Prosthecodimorpha staleyi: one gene and its partner. The protein of the gene in region 1 interacts with the protein of each later gene in a pairwise test. Links are inferred from orthologs where the notes say so. Each region holds a gene or a part of one and is shown in the gene's direction. Other genes may lie near its edges.

Region 1 (11,105 bases):
GTTTACCGCGGTAAACGAATGGTTAACGCCGGAGCCGTGGATAAATCTACCGCGCCGCAGCACCCCTCGGCAACGCCCTGTGGCGTTTCACGTGAGTCATTGTGGAGGACCGCCGATCCCGGTAATTCAGGATCAAAGAGTCAAAACAATCACTTCGTGAATCGAAGGGTAGAAGGGGAAGGCTGTGGATCAGGACGCGAGCCGGAAAGAGCGCAAGCTGATACGGGTGCTCGACGGCGAGACCGTCTTCCCCCCGCCGATCTGGGTGATGCGGCAGGCGGGCCGGTATCTGCCCGAGTACCGGGCGACTCGGGCCGAAGCCGGCGGGTTCCTGGACCTCTGCTATTCCCCGAAGATGGCGACCGAGGTGACCCTGCAGCCGATCCGGCGCTACGGCTTCGATGCGGCGATCCTGTTCTCCGACATCCTGGTCATCCCGGATGCGCTGGGTCAGCCCGTGCGCTTCGTGGAAGGCGAGGGGCCGCGGCTCGATCCGCTCGATCTCGCCGAGGTCGGCCGGCTCGATCCGAGCCGGGTGCTCGACCATCTGGCACCGGTCTTCGAGGCGGTCGAGCGCATTCGCGCCGGCCTACCCGGCGAGACGACCCTGCTCGGCTTCTGCGGGGCACCCTGGACGGTCGCCACCTACATGATCGCCGGACGCGGCACGCCCGACCAGGCGCCCGCCCGCCGTGCCGCGTTGAGCGATCCAGACGGCTTCGCCCGCCTGATCGACATCCTGGTCGAAGCCTCGATTGCCTATCTGGCCCGGCAGATGGCCAGCGGCGCCGATGCCGTCCAGATCTTCGACACCTGGGCCGGGGTGCTCGACGAGGCCGAGTTCGATCGCTGGGTGGTCGAGCCGACCCGGCGCATCGTCGCCGGCCTGCGTGCCCGCGTGCCGGGTGCCAGGGTGATCGGTTTCCCGAAGGGGGCTGCGGCGGCGCTGCCCGATTTCGCCGCGCGGACCGGCGTCAACGCGGTCGGGCTGGATTGGACCGTGCCGCTCGGCTACGCCCGCGACATGCTGCAGCCGCGCATCGCCGTACAGGGCAATCTCGATCCGCTCAGGGTCATCATGGGCGGCAGGACACTCGACGAGGGCGTCGATCGGATTCTGGAGACGCTCGGCGGCGGGCGGTTGATCTTCAATCTCGGCCATGGCATCACGCCGGACGCCGATCCGGCCATGGTCGGTCGGCTGGTCGAACGCGTCCGGGCGGCGCAGAGGTGAGCCGATGAACTCCGCCTATCGGCCACGCGCCGCTTCGCCGGCCGTCCGCGCCGCCATCGCCATCGCGGTGACCGTCGCGATCCTCGCCGCCGTGATCGCCACGACGCCGGGGCAGGCCTATCTGTGGATCAAGTCGCTGCATGTGGTTGCGATCATCTCGTGGATGGCCGGCATGCTCTATCTGCCGCGCCTGTTCGTGAACCATTGCAGCGTCGCGGTCGGCTCGCCGGAATCGGTCCTGCTGAAGGGCATGGAGCAGCGCCTGCTGCGCATCATCCTCAATCCGGCCATGATCATCGCCTGGGTGACCGGGCTGTGGATGGCCTGGTCGGTGTTCGGCTTCCACGGCGGCTGGCTGCACGGCAAGCTCGCCCTCGTGCTGGTGCTCTCGGGCGTGCATGGCCATCTCTCGGCCTCGGTCAGGGCCTTCGCGGAGGACCGCAACCGCTACAGCGAACGGACCTGGCGTGTTCTCAACGAGGTGCCGGCGCTCCTGATGATCGGCATCGTCGTCCTGGTCATCGTCAAGCCGTTCTGACCACCCGATCCTGAGCCGCAGGACCCGTTTCGACGGCCGGGCGGGGTCCGGATCCGGCCGGATGCTTTTCCTCGGCGTGGGGGGCTTGTTCGAATCCTCGCGCCGGACTAAATTCTCTCCGCCCAGCCCACGCGGACGGAGCGTGGCGCGCCTTGCGCCGCCCCGGCGGACCCCTCAGGATCATCATCCGATCGGGTCGTCCATCGACCGGATATCGCCCCGCCCGCCTTTTCCCGTCCGCATCCGCGTACTCGTCCCGCTTCCGCGTCCGCCCATAACCGACCGGAACGTCAGACGAGCGGACCTGCTTTCCGAAACGATCGGTCGCAATGCTCACCGCCCCCGAAAGACTCCCGCCGATGCAGCAGTTGAAGCTTCAGGATCTTAAATCGAAGTCGCCGACCGAGCTTCTTGCCTTTGCCGAGGAGCTCGAAGTCGAAAACGCCAGCACCATGCGCAAGCAGGAGCTGATGTTCGCAATCCTGAAGCAACTGGCCGCCCAGGAAGTCGAGATCATCGGCGAAGGCGTCGTCGAAGTCCTGCTGGATGGCTTCGGCTTTCTACGGTCGCCTGATGCGAACTACCTGCCGGGTCCCGACGACATCTATGTTTCACCGTCGCAGATCCGCCGCTTCTCGCTGCGCACCGGCGACACGGTCGAGGGCCATATCCGCAGCCCGAAGGAAGGCGAGCGCTATTTCGCACTGCTGAAGGTCAACTCGATCAATTTCGAGGATCCCGACAAGGCCCGCCACAAGGTCCATTTCGACAATCTGACGCCGCTCTATCCCGACGAGCGCTTCCGGATGGAGATGGACGAGCCGGTCGGCAAGGACATGTCGTCGCGTGTGATCGACATCGTCGCCCCGCTCGGCAAGGGCCAGCGCGCGCTGATCGTCGCCCCGCCGCGCACCGGCAAGACGGTGCTGCTGCAGAACATCGCCCGGTCGATCACCACCAACCATCCGGACTGTTACCTGATCGTGCTGCTGATCGACGAGCGGCCCGAGGAAGTGACCGACATGCAGCGCACCGTGAAGGGCGAGGTGGTGTCCTCGACCTTCGACGAACCGGCCGTGCGGCATGTGCAGGTCGCCGAGATGGTCATCGAGAAGGCCAAGCGCCTGGTCGAGCATGGCCGCGACGTGGTCATCCTGCTGGATTCGATCACCCGCCTCGGCCGCGCCTACAACACCGTCGTGCCGTCCTCCGGCAAGGTGCTGACCGGCGGTGTCGATGCCAACGCGCTGCAGCGTCCGAAGCGCTTCTTCGGCGCGGCGCGCAACATCGAGGAGGGCGGCTCGCTGACCATCATCGCGACCGCGCTGATCGATACCGGCAGCCGCATGGACGAAGTGATCTTCGAAGAGTTCAAGGGCACCGGCAATTCGGAACTGATCCTCGATCGCAAGGTCGCCGACAAGCGCACCTTCCCGTCGATGGACATCACGCGCTCCGGCACGCGCAAGGAGGAACTGCTGGTTCCGGCCGACGTGCTCAAGAAGACCTACGTGCTCCGGCGCATCCTGACCCCGATGGGCACCGTCGATGCGATCGAGTTCCTGCTCGACAAGTTGCGTCAGACCAAGACCAATGCGGACTTCTTCGACTCGATGAACACCTGACGGTTTCACCGTTCCGGGCTCGAAGTTCGAGCTAACCATGGGACAGGGCGCGTTCCCGCACGGCGTGTCCCAATCGACCAGAACGCCGCCTGGCCCGTCCGAGGCGGCGTTTTCATGTGTGGTGAAGCCTCGCGGCTCCTTGCAGACGAACTCTGCAAATCTGGGACGGAACAGGGACATCCAGGCCGCCACCCCGGTTCGCCGGCCGGTCTCGGCCGGGGGAAATGTCTCGGCAACGAAGGCGACCTCGAAGGCTGCTGCCAGAAGGTCGCCGAACGGGCCCACGAAGACGGCGGCCGGGACCCGCAGCTGCGACGGGTCGGCTGCAAAAGGCCGGGATCGACGGTCAGTCAGTGGCGGATCGCACAGGCGTTCGGCTGCTCGGTGTCGATTGCGGTCGGCAGTGGACATAGCGATGGCGGATCGTCCGAGGCGATCCGTCTTGATGTCGGCCAGAGGACGGGTCATCACGGCGGCGGCCCTTGCGTCCTGAAGACCCTCTTTCTGCCAAGGAGCAGGCATCCGTGAGCCGTCGAGACCAGACCATTTTTGCGCTGTCGAGCGGTGCCCTGCCGAGCGGGGTCGCAGTCGTTCGTCTGAGCGGATCGGATAGCGGTGCCGCCGTCATGGCGGTGGTCGGTCGATTGCCCCAACCGCGTCGCGCCGGGCTGAGTACGTTGCGCGCCGAGGATGGATCGGTGATCGACCGCGGCGTGGTCATCTGGCTGCCGGGCCCGGCGAGTTTCACCGGCGAGGACATGGCCGAGTTCCAGGTCCATGGCGGGCCGGCCGTGGTTGCCGCGCTGTTGGCCCGTCTGCGCGATCTGCCGCGGTTGCGCGCCGCTGAACCGGGCGAGTTCACCCGGCGGGCCTTCCTGGCCGGACGGATCGATCTGGCCGAGGCGGAGGGGCTCGCCGATCTGGTCGCGGCCGAGACGGAGGCGCAGCGGCGGCAAGCGATCCGGCAGGCGGGCGGGATGCTGTCGCGGCAGGCGGAGGCCTGGCGGACCCGCATCGTCACGATCCGGGCACTGATCGAAGCCGAGCTCGATTTTCCCGACGAGGACGACGTACCGGGTTCGGTCAGCGATGCGGCCTGGTCCGAGGCGACGATCCTGCTCGGCGAGATCGAAGGCGCGTTGGCGGACGCCGGTCGGGGCGAGCGACTCCGGCGCGGCTACGAAGTGGTGCTGACCGGGCCACCCAATGCCGGCAAGTCGAGCCTGCTCAACGCGCTCGCCGGTCGCGAGGCGGCGATCGTCACCGAGGAGCCGGGCACGACCCGGGACCTGATCGAGGTCCGGCTCGATCTCGACGGCCTGCCGGTGATCCTGGTCGATTCGGCGGGGCTGCGCGATGCGCCGGGCCGGGTCGAGCAGGAGGGTATCCGGCGCGCGCGCGAACGGGCCGGGGCAGCGGATCTGGTGCTGTGGCTGTCGCCGGCGGATGCGCCCGCCGCGCCGGAACGCCCGGCCTCCGGCGTGCCGCTCCTGGTGCTGCAGACCAAATGCGATCTGGTTCCCGGACGGCCGCAGGACCGGGCGGCGACTGTCGGTCTGGACCTGCCGGTCTCGGCGGCGACCGGGCAGGGGCTCGACCGACTGCGCTCCGAGATCGCCGCGCGGGCCGGCGTGGCGCTCGGGTCCGGCGAGGATCCGCTGATCACACGGGTTCGACATCGCGAGGCCCTGACCACGGCGGCGGCGGCCCTGCGCCTGGCCGTGCAACGCAGCGACCTGCCCTTGGAACTGCGCGCCGAGGATCTGCGCGCGGCCGGCGACGCGATCGGACGGATCACCGGGCGGGTCGGCGTCGAGGATCTGCTCGACGTGATCTTCGGTCAGTTTTGCATCGGCAAGTGATCATTCCCGATCCGAAACGAACGTTTCACGTGAAACACTCGATTCGGATCCGAATCGGATCCGATATGATCGTGACACTTCAACCCGCGTCGCGGATCCGCTATGGGAGGGCCGCGCGGACGCGCCGATCCTCCTGGCTTCGCGACCGACGCGGCGACCGGGTCTTGCGGCCGGCTGCTTGCGCGTGGCTTGGCGTTGCCCCTGTCCCCCGACCGTTTCCGATGGATGAACCGATGACCAGCGACCTGACCTGCGATGTGGTAGTGATCGGCGGCGGCCATGCCGGCGTCGAGGCGGCGACCGCGGCCGCGCGCATGGGGGCCGCCACCATCCTGGTCACGCATCGCTTTGCCACGGTCGGCGCCATGTCGTGCAATCCGGCCATCGGCGGTCTCGGCAAGGGCCATCTGGTGCGCGAGATCGATGCGCTCGACGGCGTCATGGGTCGTGCGGCCGACCTTGGCGGCATCCAGTTCCGGGTCCTCAACCGGCGCAAGGGCCCGGCCGTGCGCGGCCCCCGGGCGCAGGCCGACCGCAAGCTCTATGCCGCTGCGGTTCAGGAAGCCGTGCGGGCGACCGCAAATCTGACCGTGGTCGAGGGCGAGGCCGACGATCTGGTGATAACGTCGGAACGGCTGGCCGGAGTCCGTCTGGCCGATGGCCGGCTGATCGGCTGCGGGGCGGTGGTCGTCACCACCGGCACCTTCCTGCGCGGGATGATCCATATCGGCGACCGGCGCATCCCGGCCGGCCGGGTCGACGAGGCGCCGGCGCTCGGCCTGTCAGGGGCCTTCGAACGGATCGGCTTCACCCTCGGGCGGCTCAAGACCGGCACGCCGGCGCGGCTCGACGGACGCACCATCGACTGGTCGGCGGTCGAAATGCAGCCCGGCGACGCGACGCCCGAACCCTTCTCGATGCTGACCGATCACCTGCCCAATGCACAGGTCGAGTGCGGCATCACCCGGACCACGCCGGAGACCCATGCGGTGATCCGGGCCAACCTGTCGCGTTCGGCGCTCTATGGCGGCCAGATCCAGGGACGGGGTCCGCGCTACTGTCCCTCGATCGAGGACAAGATCGTGCGCTTCGGCGACCGCGAGGGGCACCAGATCTTCCTGGAGCCCGAGGGTCTCGATGACCCGACCGTCTATCCGAACGGCATCTCGACCTCGCTGCCCGAGGACGCGCAGGCGGCGCTGCTGAAGACCATCCCGGGCCTGGAGCGGGTCGTGATGGTGCGTCCGGGCTATGCGATCGAGTATGACCATGTCGATCCGCGCGAGCTGCGGCCGACGCTGGAGACCAGGCGCATGCCCGGCCTGTTCCTGGCGGGCCAGATCAACGGCACGACCGGCTACGAGGAGGCCGGCGCGCAGGGCCTGCTGGCCGGCCTCAATGCGGCGCTCGTCGCCGGGGGTGGGCAGGGGCGGACCATCGGTCGAGACGAGGGCTATCTCGGCGTGATGATCGATGATCTGGTCACGCGCGGCATCACCGAGCCCTACCGCATGTTCACCTCGCGCGCCGAATACCGGCTGACGCTCCGGGCCGACAATGCCGACCAGAGGCTGACGCCCGCCGGCCTCGCCTGGGGGCTGGTCGGCACGGAGCGGGCCGCGCGGTTCAGGGACCGGCTCGCGGCGCTCGATGCGGCGCGCGGCCTGGCCCGCGCCCTGACGCTGACCCCATCGGAAGCGGCCCGGCACGGCATCGCGGTCAACCAGGACGGCGTCCGGCGCAGCGCCTTCGATCTGCTGGCCTATCCGGACGTGACCGTGGCGCGGCTCGCCGCGGTCTGGCCGGAATTTGGCACGATCGCGCCGGCCATCGCCGAACAGCTCGAAATCGATGCCGCCTATGCGGTCTATCTCGATCGCCAGCGCGCCGATATTGAGGCCCTGCGCCGCGACGAGGCGGTCGTCATCCCGGACGGCTTTGCCTATGAGGGGCTCGCCGGGCTCTCCAACGAATGCCGGCAGCGGCTGGTCGAGGCCCGGCCGACCACGCTCGCCCGGGCGGCCCGCATCGAGGGCGTCACGCCCGCAGCCCTGACCCTCATCCTGGCGCATGTCCGCAAGGCTGCGGCGGCCGGGTCGGCGGCGTAGACTTGCCTCCCAAGCCAACCGATTCGGACGCGAAATGAGCCCGACCCTGCCGGAGACGGATGCGGCGCTGGACGCCGTGATGCCTGTTTCCCGTGAAACACGCGAGCGGCTGGCGGTCTACGTCGCCCTGCTGACGAAATGGCAGAAGAGCCAGAACCTGGTCGCCCCGGCGACCCTGCCGAAGGTCTGGTCCCGCCACGTGGCGGATTCGCTGCAGGTCCATGCGACGCTGCCCGACGTGCTGCGCTGGGCCGATATCGGCTCGGGCGCCGGCTTCCCGGGCCTCGTCACGGCGATCTGTCTGGCGGGGCGGCCGGGGGCAGTCGTTCATCTGGTCGAGAGCAACAAGGGCAAGGCGGCCTTCCTGCGCACCGTGGCGCGGGAGACCGGCGCGCCCGCGACCGTTCATGCCGACCGCATCGAAACGGTCCTGCCGAGCCTCGCCGGGGCCGTGGAAGGGCTCTCCGCCCGGGCGCTCGCCCCGCTCGTCGATCTGTGCCGGATGGTCCACCCGCTGATGCGGCCCGGCGTGCGTGCGCTTTTCCACAAGGGACAAGATTTTGCGTCCGAGCTGGCCGACGCTACTCAATCTTGGGATCTGGACGTGGTAGAACGGCCCAGTCGGATCGATCCGGCGGGACGACTCATCCTGATCAGCGGGATGTCGCCGAAGCCTCTCTCGGGAGCTGGCCGATGACCATGTTGACGAAATCTCCCCGCGTCCTCGCGCTCGCCAACCAGAAGGGCGGCGTCGGCAAGACGACGACCGCGATCAATCTCGGCACCGCCCTGGCGGCGATCGGCGAGAATGTGCTGATCGTCGATCTCGATCCGCAGGGCAACGCGTCGACCGGTCTCGGCATCGACCGGCGCAGCCGCAAGCGCTCGACCTATGACGTGCTGGTCGGGGAGGCCGGGCTTGGCGACGTGGTCGTCGAGACGGCCGTGCCGCGGCTCTGGGTGGCGCCCTCGACGCTCGACCTGCTCGGCGTCGAGCTGGAAATCGCCGCCTCGTCCAACCGCGCCTTCCGCCTGCGCGAGGCCATCGCCCGCTACGCGGCCTCGGTCGAGGCCGTGCCGCAGTTCAGCTACGTGCTGGTCGATTGCCCGCCCTCGCTGAACCTTCTGACCATCAACGCCATGTCGGCCTCGCATTCGGTGCTGGTGCCGCTGCAGTGCGAGTTCTTCGCGCTGGAAGGCCTGTCGCAGCTCTTGAGCACGGTCGAGCAGGTCAAGACCTCGCTCAATCCGGAGCTGACCATCCACGGCATCGTGCTGACCATGTTCGATGCGCGCAACAATCTCTCCGGCCAGGTCGTCGCCGACGTGCGCCAGCATATGGGCGAGACGGTCTACGAGACGGTGATCCCGCGCAATGTGCGCGTCTCCGAGGCGCCGTCCTACGGCAAGCCGGCGCTGCTCTACGACCTCAAATGCACCGGCAGCCAGGCCTATCTGCGGCTGGCCTCCGAGATCATCCAGCGCGAACGGCGCCTGCGCGCCGAAGCGGCCTGACGGCGGAATTCGAACCGGGCTGCGGAGACGGACCATGGCGGAAGAAAAGCGGCGGCTCGGGCGTGGCCTCGCGGCCCTGTTGGGCGACATCGCGGAGCCGGATGCGGCGCCGGTCGAGCGCAGCGGTTCGCGGCGAGTGCCGATCGAGTTCGTGCGCCCCAACCCGCGCAACCCGCGCCGTTCCTTCGCCGAGGCCGAACTGGCCGATCTCGCCGTCTCGGTCCGGGAGAAGGGTATCGTCCAGCCGATCCTGGTGCGCCCGGTCAAGGCGCAGGCCAATGCCTTCGAGATCATCGCCGGCGAGCGGCGCTGGCGGGCGGCGCAGAAGGCCGGCCTGCACGAAGTGCCGGTGATCGTTCAGGACGTCACCGACAAGGAGGCGCTCGAACTCGCCATCATCGAGAACGTCCAACGCGCCGACCTGAATGCCATTGAGGAGGCCTTCGGCTACGAGCAGCTGATCGCCGAATTCGGCTATACGCAGCAGGATCTCGGCCAGGTGATCGGCAAGAGCCGCAGCCATGTCGCCAACACCCTGCGGCTCCTGAAGCTGCCGGAATCGGTCAAGGATCACCTGCGCGAGGGGCGTCTCACCGCCGGTCATGCGCGCGCGCTGGTGAGCGCCGAAGACCCGGCCGGGCTGGCCGATCGGATCGTCGCCAAGGGCCTGACCGTGCGCGACGCCGAGGCACTCGCCCAGTCGCCCAAGCTGCCCGAGGCTCCCGAGCAGAAGGGCCTGAAGCCGGGCAAGGATCCTGACACCCTGATGCTGGAAAAGACCCTGACGGATCTGCTCGGCGTGCCGGTGGCGATCGACCACAAGGACAACGGCACGGGCTCGCTGAAGATCAAGTATCGCTCGCTCGAGCAGCTCGACGAAGTCTGCCGGCGGCTGAAGAACGGCTGATCCGGCCCGGCGTCTATCGGCGCCGCGGGCCGGCGTCGGCCAGGGCGCCATGGCCTGGGCGGAGCGACAGGGTCGTCGCATCGGCTCCGAGGCCCCCTTGATCTCACCGGACGATCGGGCAGGGTGGGGCGGGATATCCCGCGGGAGCCGGCTGGCTCGGACGCGAAGGGGAGGCCGATGGATCATCGCCAACAAGAGGAAGCCAGGCGCCGACGCGAGGCCGAGGCGGCCCTGAAGCGTGTCTCACGTGAAACTGAGACCGTCGGTGAGAGCGCCATCGGGGCGGCGGCGGATCGGCTGAAGGGCCATTTCGCCGGATCCGACGCACCCGCCGAAGACCGCGTCGAGGTCTGGGGCCGGCGGATCGGGCGCGGCCTTGCGGTCGTGGCCTTCGTGGTGCTTCTCATTCACCTCGTCCGTACCTATGTGATGTCGTGATCTTTTCGACGGGGAGAACCATGCGCCGTCTTGTCATTGCCAGCCTGTTCGCGCTCCTGCCATGGGCTTCCGCGCTCGCCTATGACGGCTTTCCGGCGCAGCTGACCGAGGCCGATCGCGCGAGGCTCGACCGCTTCGACGCGGTACGCGCGGAGGCGATCCGGGATGCCGAGCGTGGCGAGGCAGCCGATCGTGCGGTTCTCGCCAAGGTGCTGGAGGGCGATGCGGGGCCGATCGGGATCGAGACCTTGCCGGGGCGTTGGCGCTGCCGGACCGCCAAGATCGGCGCCCAGGGCGATCTGTTGCCGCTCGTCATCTATCCGGATTTCGAATGCCGCATCACGGCGCTGCCGGGCGGCGGGCTCAAATTCGAGAAGACCACCGGGTCGCAGCGGACCTCGGGGACGCTCTACCCGTTCGATCGGAACCGGCTCGGCTATGCCGGCTCGTCCTGGTACGGCTACGAGAAGGGGCCGAAGCCCTACGGAACCGATCCGGATCGCGACGAGGTCGGCGTGCTGGTGCGGGTCTCGGCGACCCGGCTGCGGCTGGAACTGCCGGCGCCGAGATTGGAATCCCTGTTCGACATCATCGAGTTGAGGCGCCGATGAGCCTTTCCGAATGGCTGCAGCGGACGGCGCCGTCGCTGGAGGATTTCGAGGTGCTCGCACGCCAGGCCTATGACGGCCTGCCGGCCGAGTTCCGCGACCTGACCGGCGACATCCTGATCCGCATCGCCGATTTTCCCGACGACGAGGCGCTCGACGCGCTCGATCTGGAATCGCCCTTCGACCTGCTCGGCCTGTTCCAGGGCGTCGGCCTCGCGCAAGGATCGTCGACGCCCTTCACCGGCCAGCTGCCGAACCAGGTCTGGCTCT
Region 2 (10,986 bases), on another replicon or contig:
GCCGCCTTCTTGCCCTGGTAGTAGAGCCGGCGCCCCGCGTTGAAGGCTTCGTCCGGCGAGGTCTCCGGCGGTCGCGCGGTGGTGCTCGGGTCGAGCGCCGCCGCGCCCGAGACAGGCGAGAGAACGCCGCCGGCCAGAACGACCGCCGACAGGCTCGCTATGCGAAGAAACTCACACGTCCGCATAACAGATCGCTTCACCCTTTCCGCCGGGAAACGTCGCCGCCCCATGTCGCGCCGCACCGTCCGTCCGAACCGAAATTCGGCCTGCGTCGGACCCCATTCCGCGTCCCGCGGTCGTTATCCCGTCCACCACCGGCAGGCCATGGGCCATGCCGGCAACCTGTCCTATCCTGCCGCATCCGCCAGCATTCCGGCGGTCGGCCGGCGTGCCGGAGCGATACCGGTCCGAAACCGCCGCCGGTCCAGCCGCATCGAAGCGTGATCTCCGGCCCGCATCGCACGCGAACCCTCTCCGCGCGGCCGCCAGGACCGCGATCGTCGAAGCAGGGATGCCTGCAAGGCCGGACATGACGCCCGATCGCGGGAGCGGCCGATCGGCGGGGCGAACAACGTCCTTAAGTTCACTGGCCGGACCATGACCGAGGTTTTCGGCAAGAGTACGGCCGGTCCCGGCCACGCATTCGCCATGAAGAAGGCCGGTCCAGGACCCGCCGGCCCCGCCCGCAACGGCGCCGACGACTTCCGACAACTCAATCACGACTCCGGCGTCCATCGGCATTGCGCCGGGCGCCCGGCCTGCCGGTCGAAATCCAGGACCCGGAATCGATTCGGATTCCGGTATCGTCCGAAACCGGAGCTGACCCCGTTCGGCCACGATGCGACGGCTTCGCAACCCCGCCATGCCGGCGCCCGCCCGGCCGGCCTGCGGTGAATCCACGCCCATCCGATCCCCCTCGGCACGGCCGCTCTGCGACGCCTCGTGCCAACCGGTCTTCCGACTGCCGCACCCCGGTCGTCTCGTGCCGCCGATCCGCCTCCCCGTCGCTTCCGCCTCGTTTCGAGCCGGATGGACGGCGGGGAATGCCTTCGGCCGGCTTCGGCCACCGGATAGAACGCCCGCGCCATACGGAATTTCCATCAGGCACGCTCGTGGCGCTTTGTGTCCGAATAGCGGCATTTGCAGGCGTCGACACTAGCCGGCAAGTCATTGAAAAACGGTGTTGCAGGCCAGTCACAAAGACGGCGGCGACGCTCTGTCCACCAAGCCGGAAGGGCAATCGCGACACCACTGCCTGCGGACGTTGCGAAGCGGCACCCCAATGCCGCAACAGTTTTTATTGCGAATGAGTTGCAAATGCATTAGCCTCTTCCTCCATCGCATCATGCCGAACCTCGCCGCCCCGCGAAGGCCGACATCCGGAAAAGAGAGACAGCATGGCCTGGAGAGAAGAGCGCGGAACGCCGTCGCTGATCGAGGTGCATGGCACCATCGCGGTCCCGAATACGGGCTCGAACCTCCGGAAGGCCGTCGCCTTCGTCGGACCGGGCTATCTGGTCGCCGTCGGCTACATGGATCCGGGCAACTGGGCGACCTCGATCGCCGGCGGATCGAAGTTCGGCTATGCGCTGCTGACGGTGGCGCTTCTCTCCAACATCATGGCCATCGTGCTGCAGTCCCTCTGCGCGCGTCTCGCCGTCGGCACCGGACGCGATCTTGCGCAGGCCTGCCGCGACGCCTATCCGCGCTGGCTGAGCGGCCCGCTCTGGCTGCTCGCCGAACTCGCCATCTGCGCCACGGACCTGGCCGAGGTGATCGGCACCGCGATCGGCCTCAATCTGCTGTTCGGCATCCCGCTCGAGATCGGCGTGGTGCTGACGGCGCTCGACGTGTTCCTGATCCTCTATCTGCAGGTGCTCGGCTTCCGTTGGGTGGAAGCCTTCATCATTGCCCTGCTGGGGATCATCGCGGCCTGCTTTGCGGTACAGATCGCCATGGTGCAGCCCAACCTCGGCGACATCATTCGCGGCTTCGCGCCGACGACGCGCATCGTGACCGATCCGGACATGCTCTATCTGGCGCTCGGCATCATCGGTGCGACCGTGATGCCGCACAATCTCTATCTTCATTCCGGCATCGTTGGCACGCGCAAGTTCGGCGATGGCCTGGCCGAGAAGCGGCAGGCACTGCGCTACATCACGATCGATTCCACCGTCGCGCTGATGTTCGCACTGACCATCAATGCATCGATCCTGATCCTGGCCGCCGGCTCCTTCCACGCCACCGGCCGCAGCGAGGTCGCCGAACTCGGCGACGCGCATTCGCTGCTGGCGCCGCTCCTCGGCAGCAGCATGGCACCGACGCTGTTCGCCATCGCCCTCCTCTGCTGCGGCCTCAACTCGACGGTCACGGCAACGCTGGCCGGCCAGATCGTGATGGAAGGCTTCCTGCGCATCCAGCTGCCGCAATGGCTGCGCCGCCTGGTCACACGGTCGCTCGCCATTCTGCCGGCGGCCGGCGTCACGATCGCCTATGGCGAGGCCGGGACGGGCAAGCTCCTGATCCTCAGTCAGGTGATCCTCAGCCTGCAGCTTCCCTTCGCGGTCGTGCCACTGGTCCTGTTCACCGCCGACCGGGCCAAGATGGGTGCGCTGGTCGCCCCCCGGTGGCTGTCGGTGTCCGCCGGGGTGATCGCCGCGGTGATCATCGCCCTGAACATCAAGCTGATCATCGACTTCGTCTTCGGCTGACTTGGCCTGCGGGCTTGGTGATATCCTCGCCCGGAGAGATTCGGGGAAGGATCGGCGCCCGTGGCGGCCCTGCTGCAGGACCCTTTGAAGCAGATCGAGGCCGAGCGGGCCTATGCGGCGACGAGCGTCTTCACGCTCGCCGCATGGGGTTTCGTGGCCGTGATGGCCGTGCTGACGGGGTTCGCCGCCTGGCAATATGCGCCGCAGCGCCCGGCCACGGCCAGCCGCCAGGACGGGCCCGAGAATACCGGCACGATCGGCACACCGGTCAACCCGCAGTTCCATGGTCGCACGCGGCCGAGTGCGGGCGGCGGCGGAGACCCGATCGCGCTGGCCGGCGAAGTCGAAATGCTGCGCCAGGAGGTGCTCGATCTGCGCCGTCTGGTCGGCAGGGCCGACCAGAAGTTCGATCTCCTCAGCCAGCGCGTCACTCTGCTCGAGGACCAGGCGACCATTCTGACCGCCGGCCTGACCTCCGTCGCCCGCCGGCCAGTCCCCGACGCCGCCAGGGCGCCGGAGGGTGCCGCCGCGGCGCCGGCGACCTCAGACATCCGGCCCGACCCTTCCAGGCCGCCGGCGCCGGGACGCCATCCGGCCTCGGACCCGGGTCTGACGCGTGTCGATCCTCGACCCGGCGACATCAAGCCGGGCGAGTTCCGCCCGTCGCTCCCGGCAGGCCCGTCAGCCGCGACCTTGCCCGCCAGCGGTGGCCCGCCGGCGTCCGGCAATGGCGCCTCGACGGCCGCGCCGACGCCGGTGCCGGCCCTGCCGCCCGCCCCGCAGGGCCAGGGCGGTGCCCCGCAGGCAGCTCTTCCGGCGCCCGCCGCGCCATCCGCATCCGCCGCGCCGGGGCGGATCACCGCCAATCCCTCCATCACGATCGGCGTTCGGTCGGACCAGGCACCCGATCCCGGCGGCCGTGCGCCGGAGACCACCGGCACCGTCCCGACGGTCGCCCCCGGACGCGGCGATTACGGCGTCGATCTCGGCGGGTACCGGTCGCTGGTCCAGTTGCGCAAGGCCTGGCTCGACATCGACGCCCGCCTGCCGAAGCTGACCAAGGGCTACCACCCCTTGGCCCAGGCGCGCGAGACCGGCGACGGGATCGAGGTGCGGCTGGTCGGCGGCCCGTTCCCGTCCCCGGCCGAGGCGCTCAAATATTGCATCGCCGCCAAGGGCGCCGGCCTCGCCTGCACGCCGGCGAGCTATGTCGGCCAGCCACCCGGCAAATAGTCCGGTCCGCCTGTCGAGGCCGGCGTCGCCGGCCCGCAGCCCGGCCGCCCCGGACCGCCCAGGTCCCGGGGTGCCAAACCGTGCGCGGCTGTCCGTCGGCACCTGTTCAACCCGGCCGACGGTCCCGACCGTCGGCGCGGCATGGCTGGCCTCCGTCAATCTGCAAGAGGAAGCAGCCTTGCATGTTCTGGACGAAGACCCCGGGCTGCCGTTATAATGGCACCGCATCGTGGCGCGTTGGTTCGCCTGACCGTTCCCTTGCCTGCGATGCCGGTGGTTCGACAAAAATCACGACCAGCAATCATCATAACATAAGGTCGAAACAACAATGGCAGACCGCGCACAAAACCTTCAGGATACGTTCCTCAATTACGTTCGCAAGAACAAGACACCGGTCACGATCTTTTTGGTGAATGGCGTCAAGCTCCAGGGAGTCGTCACCTGGTTCGACAACTTCTGCGTTCTCCTGCGTCGGGACGGGCATTCGCAGCTCGTCTACAAGCACGCCATCTCGACGGTGATGCCGGGCGCGCCGCTGCAACTTTTCGAACCTGACGAAGCCGGCGGACGGGTGAACGATTGACGCGCAAGCGCGCCGGCGGCGGTAGCGGTAGCAGCCCCGGCGACGACGCCAACCGGACGGGGATCGGGCCGCAGGCCGGCCAAGCCCCCGTCCCGCCCGACGGAAGCGCCTCCGACAGCGACATCTCCGATACCGACCCGATCGAATCGACCGGCCGCCGCAGCGCGGGCCGGACTGCGCAGTCGCGGCTGGCCGAAGCCGTGCGCGCGATCGTGGTCGTCCCGGTCCGCACCGACATCCGCGAACGCGCCGAACCGTCCGAGACCGGCGAGACGCCGCGCCCTCAGCGCTCCGTGGCGGCGCGCCGGGAGGAGGCCGTCGGCCTGGCGGCGGCGATCGACCTCGACGTGGTCGAAAGCGTGGTCGTGCGGCTCGCCCAGCCGCGCCCGGCGACGCTGATCGGCCAGGGCAAGGTCGATGAGATCAAGGCCTCGGTCGAGGCCAACGGCGTCGGCTTGGTGATCGTCGACCATCCGCTCTCGCCGATCCAGCAGCGCAACCTGGAAAAGGCCTGGAACGCCAAGGTGCTCGACCGCACCGGCCTGATCCTGGAAATCTTCGGCGAGCGGGCCCGCACGCGCGAGGGCCGGCTGCAGGTCGAACTGGCACATCTGAACTACCAGAAGAGTCGCCTGGTGCGTTCCTGGACCCATCTGGAGCGCCAGCGCGGCGGCTTCGGCTTCCTCGGCGGCCCCGGCGAAACCCAGATCGAGGCCGACCGGCGCGTCATCACCGAGCGCATCGCCAAGCTCGAAAAGGAGCTGGAAGGCGTCACCCGCACGCGCGCGCTGCATCGCAAGACGCGCAAGAAGGTGCCGCATCCGGTCGTCGCGCTGGTCGGCTACACCAATGCCGGCAAGTCGACCCTGTTCAATCGGCTGACCGATGCCGGCGTCTTCGCCAAGGACCTGCTCTTCGCCACCCTTGATCCGACCTTGCGCCGGGTCCGCCTGCCCCATGGCGGCGAGATGATCCTCTCCGACACGGTCGGCTTCGTATCCGATCTGCCGACCCACCTGGTCGCCGCCTTCCGGGCGACGCTGGAGGAGGTGATCGAGGCCGACCTGATCCTGCATGTGCGCGACATCGCCCATGAGGATACCCTCGCCCAGGCGCGCGACGTCGAGGACGTGCTTCGGCAGCTCGGCGTCGATCCGCGCGATCCGCAGCGCATGATCGAGGTCCTGAACAAGATCGATCTGCTCGAACCGGACTACCGCGACAAGCTGGTCGCCGACGGGCAGCGCGCCCAGACGGACGGGCTCGTGACCGTGCCGGCCTCGGCGGCGACCGGTGAGGGTCTCGACCGGTTGCTCGGCCTGATCGAGGAACGGCTCAACCGCGACCGCTCCAGCTTCCGGCTCAGCGTTCCGCCGACCGAAGGCGAGTTGCTCGCCTGGCTGCACCGCTCGACCGAGGTGCTCGCTCGCAAGGACGGCGCCGAGGCGGTGACGCTCCTGATCCGTGTTCCCGACAAGGCGCTCGACCTGTTTCGGTCGCGCGCGGGCCGCTACATCACCGCCGCCGGCGCCAAGGCCTGATCGGGGTCGGCGTGCGGACCTGGAATGGGACCGGGAGGCGGGCACCCCCGCTGCCGGCCCGGTCGCAGCGCCGCGCCTCTATCTCGGTTGCTCTCCGTCTCAGCCGCGCCCGCGATAGGAGGCGACGCCCTGGTCGGGGATCCAGACCGCCTTGGGCGGCTCGCCGGTCTGCCAGAAGACGTCGATCGGGATGCCGCCCCGCGGATACCAATAGCCGCCGATGCGCAGCCAATGCGGATCGAGCAGGTCAGCGAGACGCCGGCCGATCGCCACCGTGCAATCCTCGTGGAAGGCGCCGTGGTTGCGGAAGCTGGTCATGTAGAGCTTCAGGCTCTTCGATTCGACCAGCCAGTCCTTCGGCACATAGTCGATCACCAGATGGGCGAAATCCGGCTGGCCGGTGACCGGACACAGCGAGGTGAATTCCGGCACCGTGAAGCGGGCCAGATAGAGCGTGTCGGCCTGCGGGTTCGGTACGCGGTCGAGCCGGGCCTCCTCGGGGCTCTTCGGATAGATCGTCTCGTGGCCGAGTTGCAGCAAAGAAGCATCGAAGGCGGTCATGGCGGCATCCGGGGTGGGGCGGTATCCGCGCGAGGCGGAATGTCTGGTCAGGCGAGATAGGCCCGCCGCAGGCCGGCCGTCAAATCGCCGGGTCGGGAAAAGCCCGAATCCGGGTCCCGCGCGCCTTCATCGCAGCCCCGGGTCTTGCCCTTGCCGGTACGATCGCTAAAACGGCGGCCGAGGCCGAACCGGAGAGAGCCCGCCATGACCGCCATCATCGACATCGTCGCCCGCCAGATCCTCGACAGCCGCGGCAACCCGACGGTGGAAGTGGATGTCCGCCTCGAGGACGGTTCGCTCGGCCGCGCGGCGGTCCCCTCCGGCGCCTCGACCGGGGCGCATGAGGCGGTCGAACTGCGCGACGGCGAGAAGTCGGTCTATCTCGGCAAGGGCGTGATCCGCGCCGTCAACGCGGTCAATACCGAGATCGCCGATGCCATCGGCGGCATGGACGCCGAGAACCAGGTCGAGATCGACGAGATCATGATCTCGCTCGACGGCACGCCGAACAAGAAGCGGCTCGGCGCCAACGCCATTCTGGGCGTCTCGCTGGCCGTCGCCAAGGCCGCCGCAGCGGCCGCCGGACTGCCGCTCTACCGCTATGTCGGCGGTCCGAACGCCCGCCTGCTGCCGGTGCCGATGATGAACATCGTCAATGGCGGTGTGCATGCCGACAACCCGATCGACTTCCAGGAATTCATGATCATGCCGGCCGGCGCGCCGAGCTTCTCGGAAGGCCTGCGCATGGGCGCGGAGATATTCCATACGCTCAAGAAGGCGTTGAAGGATGCCGGTCTGAACACCAATGTCGGCGACGAGGGCGGCTTCGCCCCGAACCTCGCCTCGGCCACCGCCGCGCTCGACTTCTGCATGATGGCCATCGAGAAGGCCGGCTACCGCGCCGGCGAGGATGTCTATCTGGCGCTCGACTGCGCCTCGACCGAATTCTTCAAGAACGGCGCCTATCACTACGAGGGCGAAGGCGTGGTCCGCTCGCCCGAGGAGCAGGCCGCCTATCTGGCCAAGCTTGCCGCCGACTACCCGATCATCTCGATCGAGGACGGCATGGCCGAGGATGACTGGCATGGCTGGAAGCTGGTCACCGACCGGATCGGCGCCAAGGTCCAGTTGGTCGGCGACGACCTGTTCGTGACCAACTCCGCCCGCCTGCGCGATGGCATCACCCAGGGCGTCGCCAACTCGATCCTGGTCAAGGTCAACCAGATCGGCACGCTGACCGAGACGCTCGACGCGGTCGAGACCGCCCACAAGGCGCACTACACCGCCGTCATGTCGCACCGCTCGGGCGAGACCGAGGATTCGACCATCGCCGATCTCGCGGTCGCGACCAATTGCGGGCAGATCAAGACCGGCTCGCTCGCCCGCTCCGACCGGCTGGCCAAGTACAACCAGCTCCTCCGCATCGAGGAGCATCTCGGCAGCGCCGCCCGCTATGCCGGCCGGTCGGTCCTCAAGGCCTGACCATCCGGCCCCGGCGCAATCCGCCCGCCCCAGCCAACGGGACACCCCGCATGCGTATCGCCCATCCGGGCTCGGCCGGCAGCCTGAGCGACGGCGAGTTGAAACAGATCGCAAGCGGCATGGCCTGGCTGGAGTGGGTGCTCGGACGCAAGAAGGAGCGGGCGCGCTATCTGCGCGAACGGCTGGATGTCGAACGGATCCTGGTCGGCTATGCCGGCGACGAACCGGTGTCGATCCTCACCTACCGCATGGACGGCCGCGGGCCGGTCCGATTCGACCGGCAGGGTCTCGTCGCGCTGAACGGCTGGTTCGCCGGAACGTTGCGCTACGCCGCCGTGATGGCGATCGGAAGCCTGCGCCGGAGCGACGAACTCTATGTGGAGAGCTTCCGGACGCGACCGACCCACCGCGGCAGCGGCCTCGGATCCGCCCTGATCGCTTTGGCGGAGACGGAAGCCCGCGCCGCCGGAAAGCGGGTCATCCGGCTCCATGTCGACCACGAGAACGAGACCGGCCTGCGCTTCTATCGGCAGCGCGGCTACCGGATCACCCGGACCTTCAGCCTGCCGCTGGTCGGCCGCTACTTCAACCACGGCAAGGTCCACACCATGGTCAAGACCCTGGACTGACGCCAGAGCGCTTTCCATCGCCCCAGCACTTGCCATCGCCCCGGCGCAACCGACGCCCTCGCCCGGCCTCAGCCGACCGGGGCGGCCTCTGCATGGTCGTGGAAGCGGGCGCGCAAGGTCGCGGCGATCGAGCCGGGCTTGCCGTTGCCGACGGTCGCCTCGTCGATGCGGACCACCGGCATCACCAGCTGCGTCGCCGCGGTCACGAAGGCCTCGCGGGCACGCTTGGCCTCCTCCACCGTGAAGGCGCGCTCCTCGACCCTGAGCCCCTCGGCTGCCGCGGTCTCCATGACCACCGCCCGGGTGATGCCGCGCAGGATGCCATGGTCGGCCGGCCGCGTGACCAGGACGCCGTCGCCGGTCACGATCCAGGCATTGGTCGAGGCGCCCTCGGTGACGAAACCGTCCGCATCGACGAACCAGGCCTCGCGCGCGCCGGCCTCGCGGGCAGCCTGCTTGGCGAGAACGTTCGGCAGCAGGCCGACGGTCTTGATGTCGACGCGCTCCCAGCGATTGTCGGGCAGCGTGATGATCGCGATGCCGTCCTCCGCCACGGCTGCGCCGAGGGCCGGGTCCAGCGGCTTGACGGTGACCACCAGGGCCGGCCGGACGGGCCGGGTCGGGAAGGCATGGTCGCGCGGGGCGACGCCGCGGGTGACCTGCAGATAGACGTAGCCATTGCGGACGCGGTTGCGCCGGATCACCTGGCGCAGAACCATGCCGAGCGCCGCCCGGCCCATCGGCATCGCGATGCGGAGTTCGCCGAGCGAATATTCCAGCCGGGCCAGGTGCCGGGTCTCGTCGATCAGGTCGCCCTTGCGGATCTCGCAGACCTCATAGACGCCGTCGGCGAACTGGTAGCCGCGGTCCTCGACATTGACCGAGGCGTCGGTCATCGGGAGATAGCGGCCGTTGACATAGGCGATGCGGGCCATGGGGGCTCCGAAGGATCAGTTGACGCCGAGCGACTTGAGCTTGCGATGCAGCGCGGAACGCTCCATGCCGACGAATTCAGCGGTGCGCGAGATGTTGCCGCCGAAGCGGTTGATCTGTGCGACCAGATATTCCCGCTCGAAGATCTCGCGGGCATCCCTGAGCGGCAGCGACATCAGATGTTCGCCGCCGGTGGAATTGGGCAGGGCCGGCAGCATGGCGCCGATCTCGGAAGGCAGCAGATCCGCGGTGATCACCGCATCCGCATCGCCGCGGGTCAGGATCATCAGTCGTTCGACGTTGTTGCGCAACTGGCGGATATTGCCGGGCCAGTCATGCGCCTGCAGCACCGCCATGGCATCCTCGCCGATCTTGCGGCTCGGCAACCCGCTGGTGCGCGAGATCGCCTCCATGAAATGGTGCACCAGGCTCGGAATGTCGTCGCGCCGTTCGGCCAGCGCCGGCACGCGCAGCGGCACCACGGCGAGGCGATGGAACAGATCCTCGCGGAAATGCCCCTCCTGGATCTCGCGCGGCAGATCGCGCCCGGTCGACGAGATGATGCGCACGTCGACCTGCACCTTGGTGGCGCCGCCGACCCGGGTGAAGGATTGCTCGACCAGGACCCGCAGGATCTTGTTCTGCGTCTCGCGCGGCATGTCGGCGACTTCGTCCAGATAGAGCGTTCCGCCATGCGCCTCCTCGAGCGCGCCGACCTTGCGCGGGCGCCCCTCGATCGGCTCGGTGCCGAAGAGTTCGGTCTCCATGTTTTCCGGCGTGATCGCCGCCGCATTAAGGACCACGAAGGGGCCGTTGACGCGCAGTGAATTGCGGTGCAGCAGCCGGGCGACCAATTCCTTGCCGGCCCCCGACGGGCCGGAGATCATGATCCGGCTGTTGGTCGGCGCGACGCGCTCGATCTGCTGGCGCAACTGGTTCATGATCGTCGACGCTCCGACCAGATCCTCCGTTTCGCCAGAGCGCTCGCGCAGTTCCTTCACCTCGCGCCTGAGCTTCGAGGCCTCCAGCGCCCGCTCGGCGATCAGGACCAGCCGATCGGCCTTGAACGGCTTCTCGATATAGTCGTAGGCGCCGCGCTTGATCGCCGAGACGGCGGTCTCGATATTGCCGTGGCCGGAGATGACCACCACCGGCAAGTCCGGATGCTGCTCCTTGATGATGTCGAGCAGCGCCAGCCCGTCCAGCTTCGAGCCCATCAGCCAGATGTCGAGAAAGATCAGCGACGGACGTCGCTTCTCGATGGCCGCGAGGCATTCGTCGCTGTTGCCGGCCGTCCGCGTACCGTGCCCCTC

Evidence for each region.
Region 2: the proteins of rho (region 1) and hfq interact in binary tests that used the Escherichia coli proteins (3 or more experiments, as listed by UniProt). The link is inferred for Prosthecodimorpha staleyi from one-to-one orthologs.

The regions. Positions count from the first base shown.
Region 1 is NZ_JAHHZF010000007.1:181,712-192,816, forward strand. What follows is about bases 1,291-4,264. They hold rho (transcription termination factor Rho), read left to right. Parts: upstream 1,291-2,131; coding sequence 2,132-3,397; downstream 3,398-4,264. Other genes in these bases: hemJ (protoporphyrinogen oxidase HemJ), read left to right, coding at 1,291-1,772; mnmE (tRNA uridine-5-carboxymethylaminomethyl(34) synthesis GTPase MnmE), read left to right, coding at 3,922-4,264. Outside these bases: hemE (uroporphyrinogen decarboxylase), read left to right, coding at 185-1,234; more of hemJ, read left to right, coding at 1,239-1,290; more of mnmE, read left to right, coding at 4,265-5,259; tRNA uridine-5-carboxymethylaminomethyl(34) synthesis enzyme MnmG, read left to right, coding at 5,493-7,367; 16S rRNA (guanine(527)-N(7))-methyltransferase RsmG, read left to right, coding at 7,402-8,064; KL771_RS15455 (ParA family protein), read left to right, coding at 8,061-8,882; KL771_RS15460 (ParB/RepB/Spo0J family partition protein), read left to right, coding at 8,917-9,789; KL771_RS15465 (hypothetical protein), read left to right, coding at 9,967-10,227; KL771_RS15470 (DUF4893 domain-containing protein), read left to right, coding at 10,248-10,838; KL771_RS15475 (metallopeptidase family protein), read left to right, coding at 10,835-11,105. UniProt on the Escherichia coli protein: Facilitates transcription termination by a mechanism that involves Rho binding to the nascent RNA, activation of Rho's RNA-dependent ATPase activity, and release of the mRNA from the DNA template.
Region 2 is NZ_JAHHZF010000014.1:96,905-107,890, reverse strand. What follows is about bases 3,045-5,899. They hold hfq (RNA chaperone Hfq), read left to right. Parts: upstream 3,045-4,272; coding sequence 4,273-4,527; downstream 4,528-5,899. Other genes in these bases: hflX (GTPase HflX), read left to right, coding at 4,716-5,899; KL771_RS24385 (hypothetical protein), read left to right, coding at 3,045-3,944. Also shown: KL771_RS24395 (tetratricopeptide repeat protein), read right to left, coding at 1-185; KL771_RS24390 (Nramp family divalent metal transporter), read left to right, coding at 1,398-2,711; more of KL771_RS24385, read left to right, coding at 2,772-3,044; more of hflX, read left to right, coding at 5,900-6,068; queF (preQ(1) synthase), read right to left, coding at 6,168-6,629; KL771_RS24365 (hypothetical protein), read right to left, coding at 6,677-6,853; eno (phosphopyruvate hydratase), read left to right, coding at 6,834-8,111; KL771_RS24355 (GNAT family N-acetyltransferase), read left to right, coding at 8,162-8,740; KL771_RS24350 (D-amino-acid transaminase), read right to left, coding at 8,809-9,675; nitrogen assimilation response regulator NtrX, read right to left, coding at 9,691-10,986. UniProt on the Escherichia coli protein: RNA chaperone that binds small regulatory RNA (sRNAs) and mRNAs to facilitate mRNA translational regulation in response to envelope stress, environmental stress and changes in metabolite concentrations.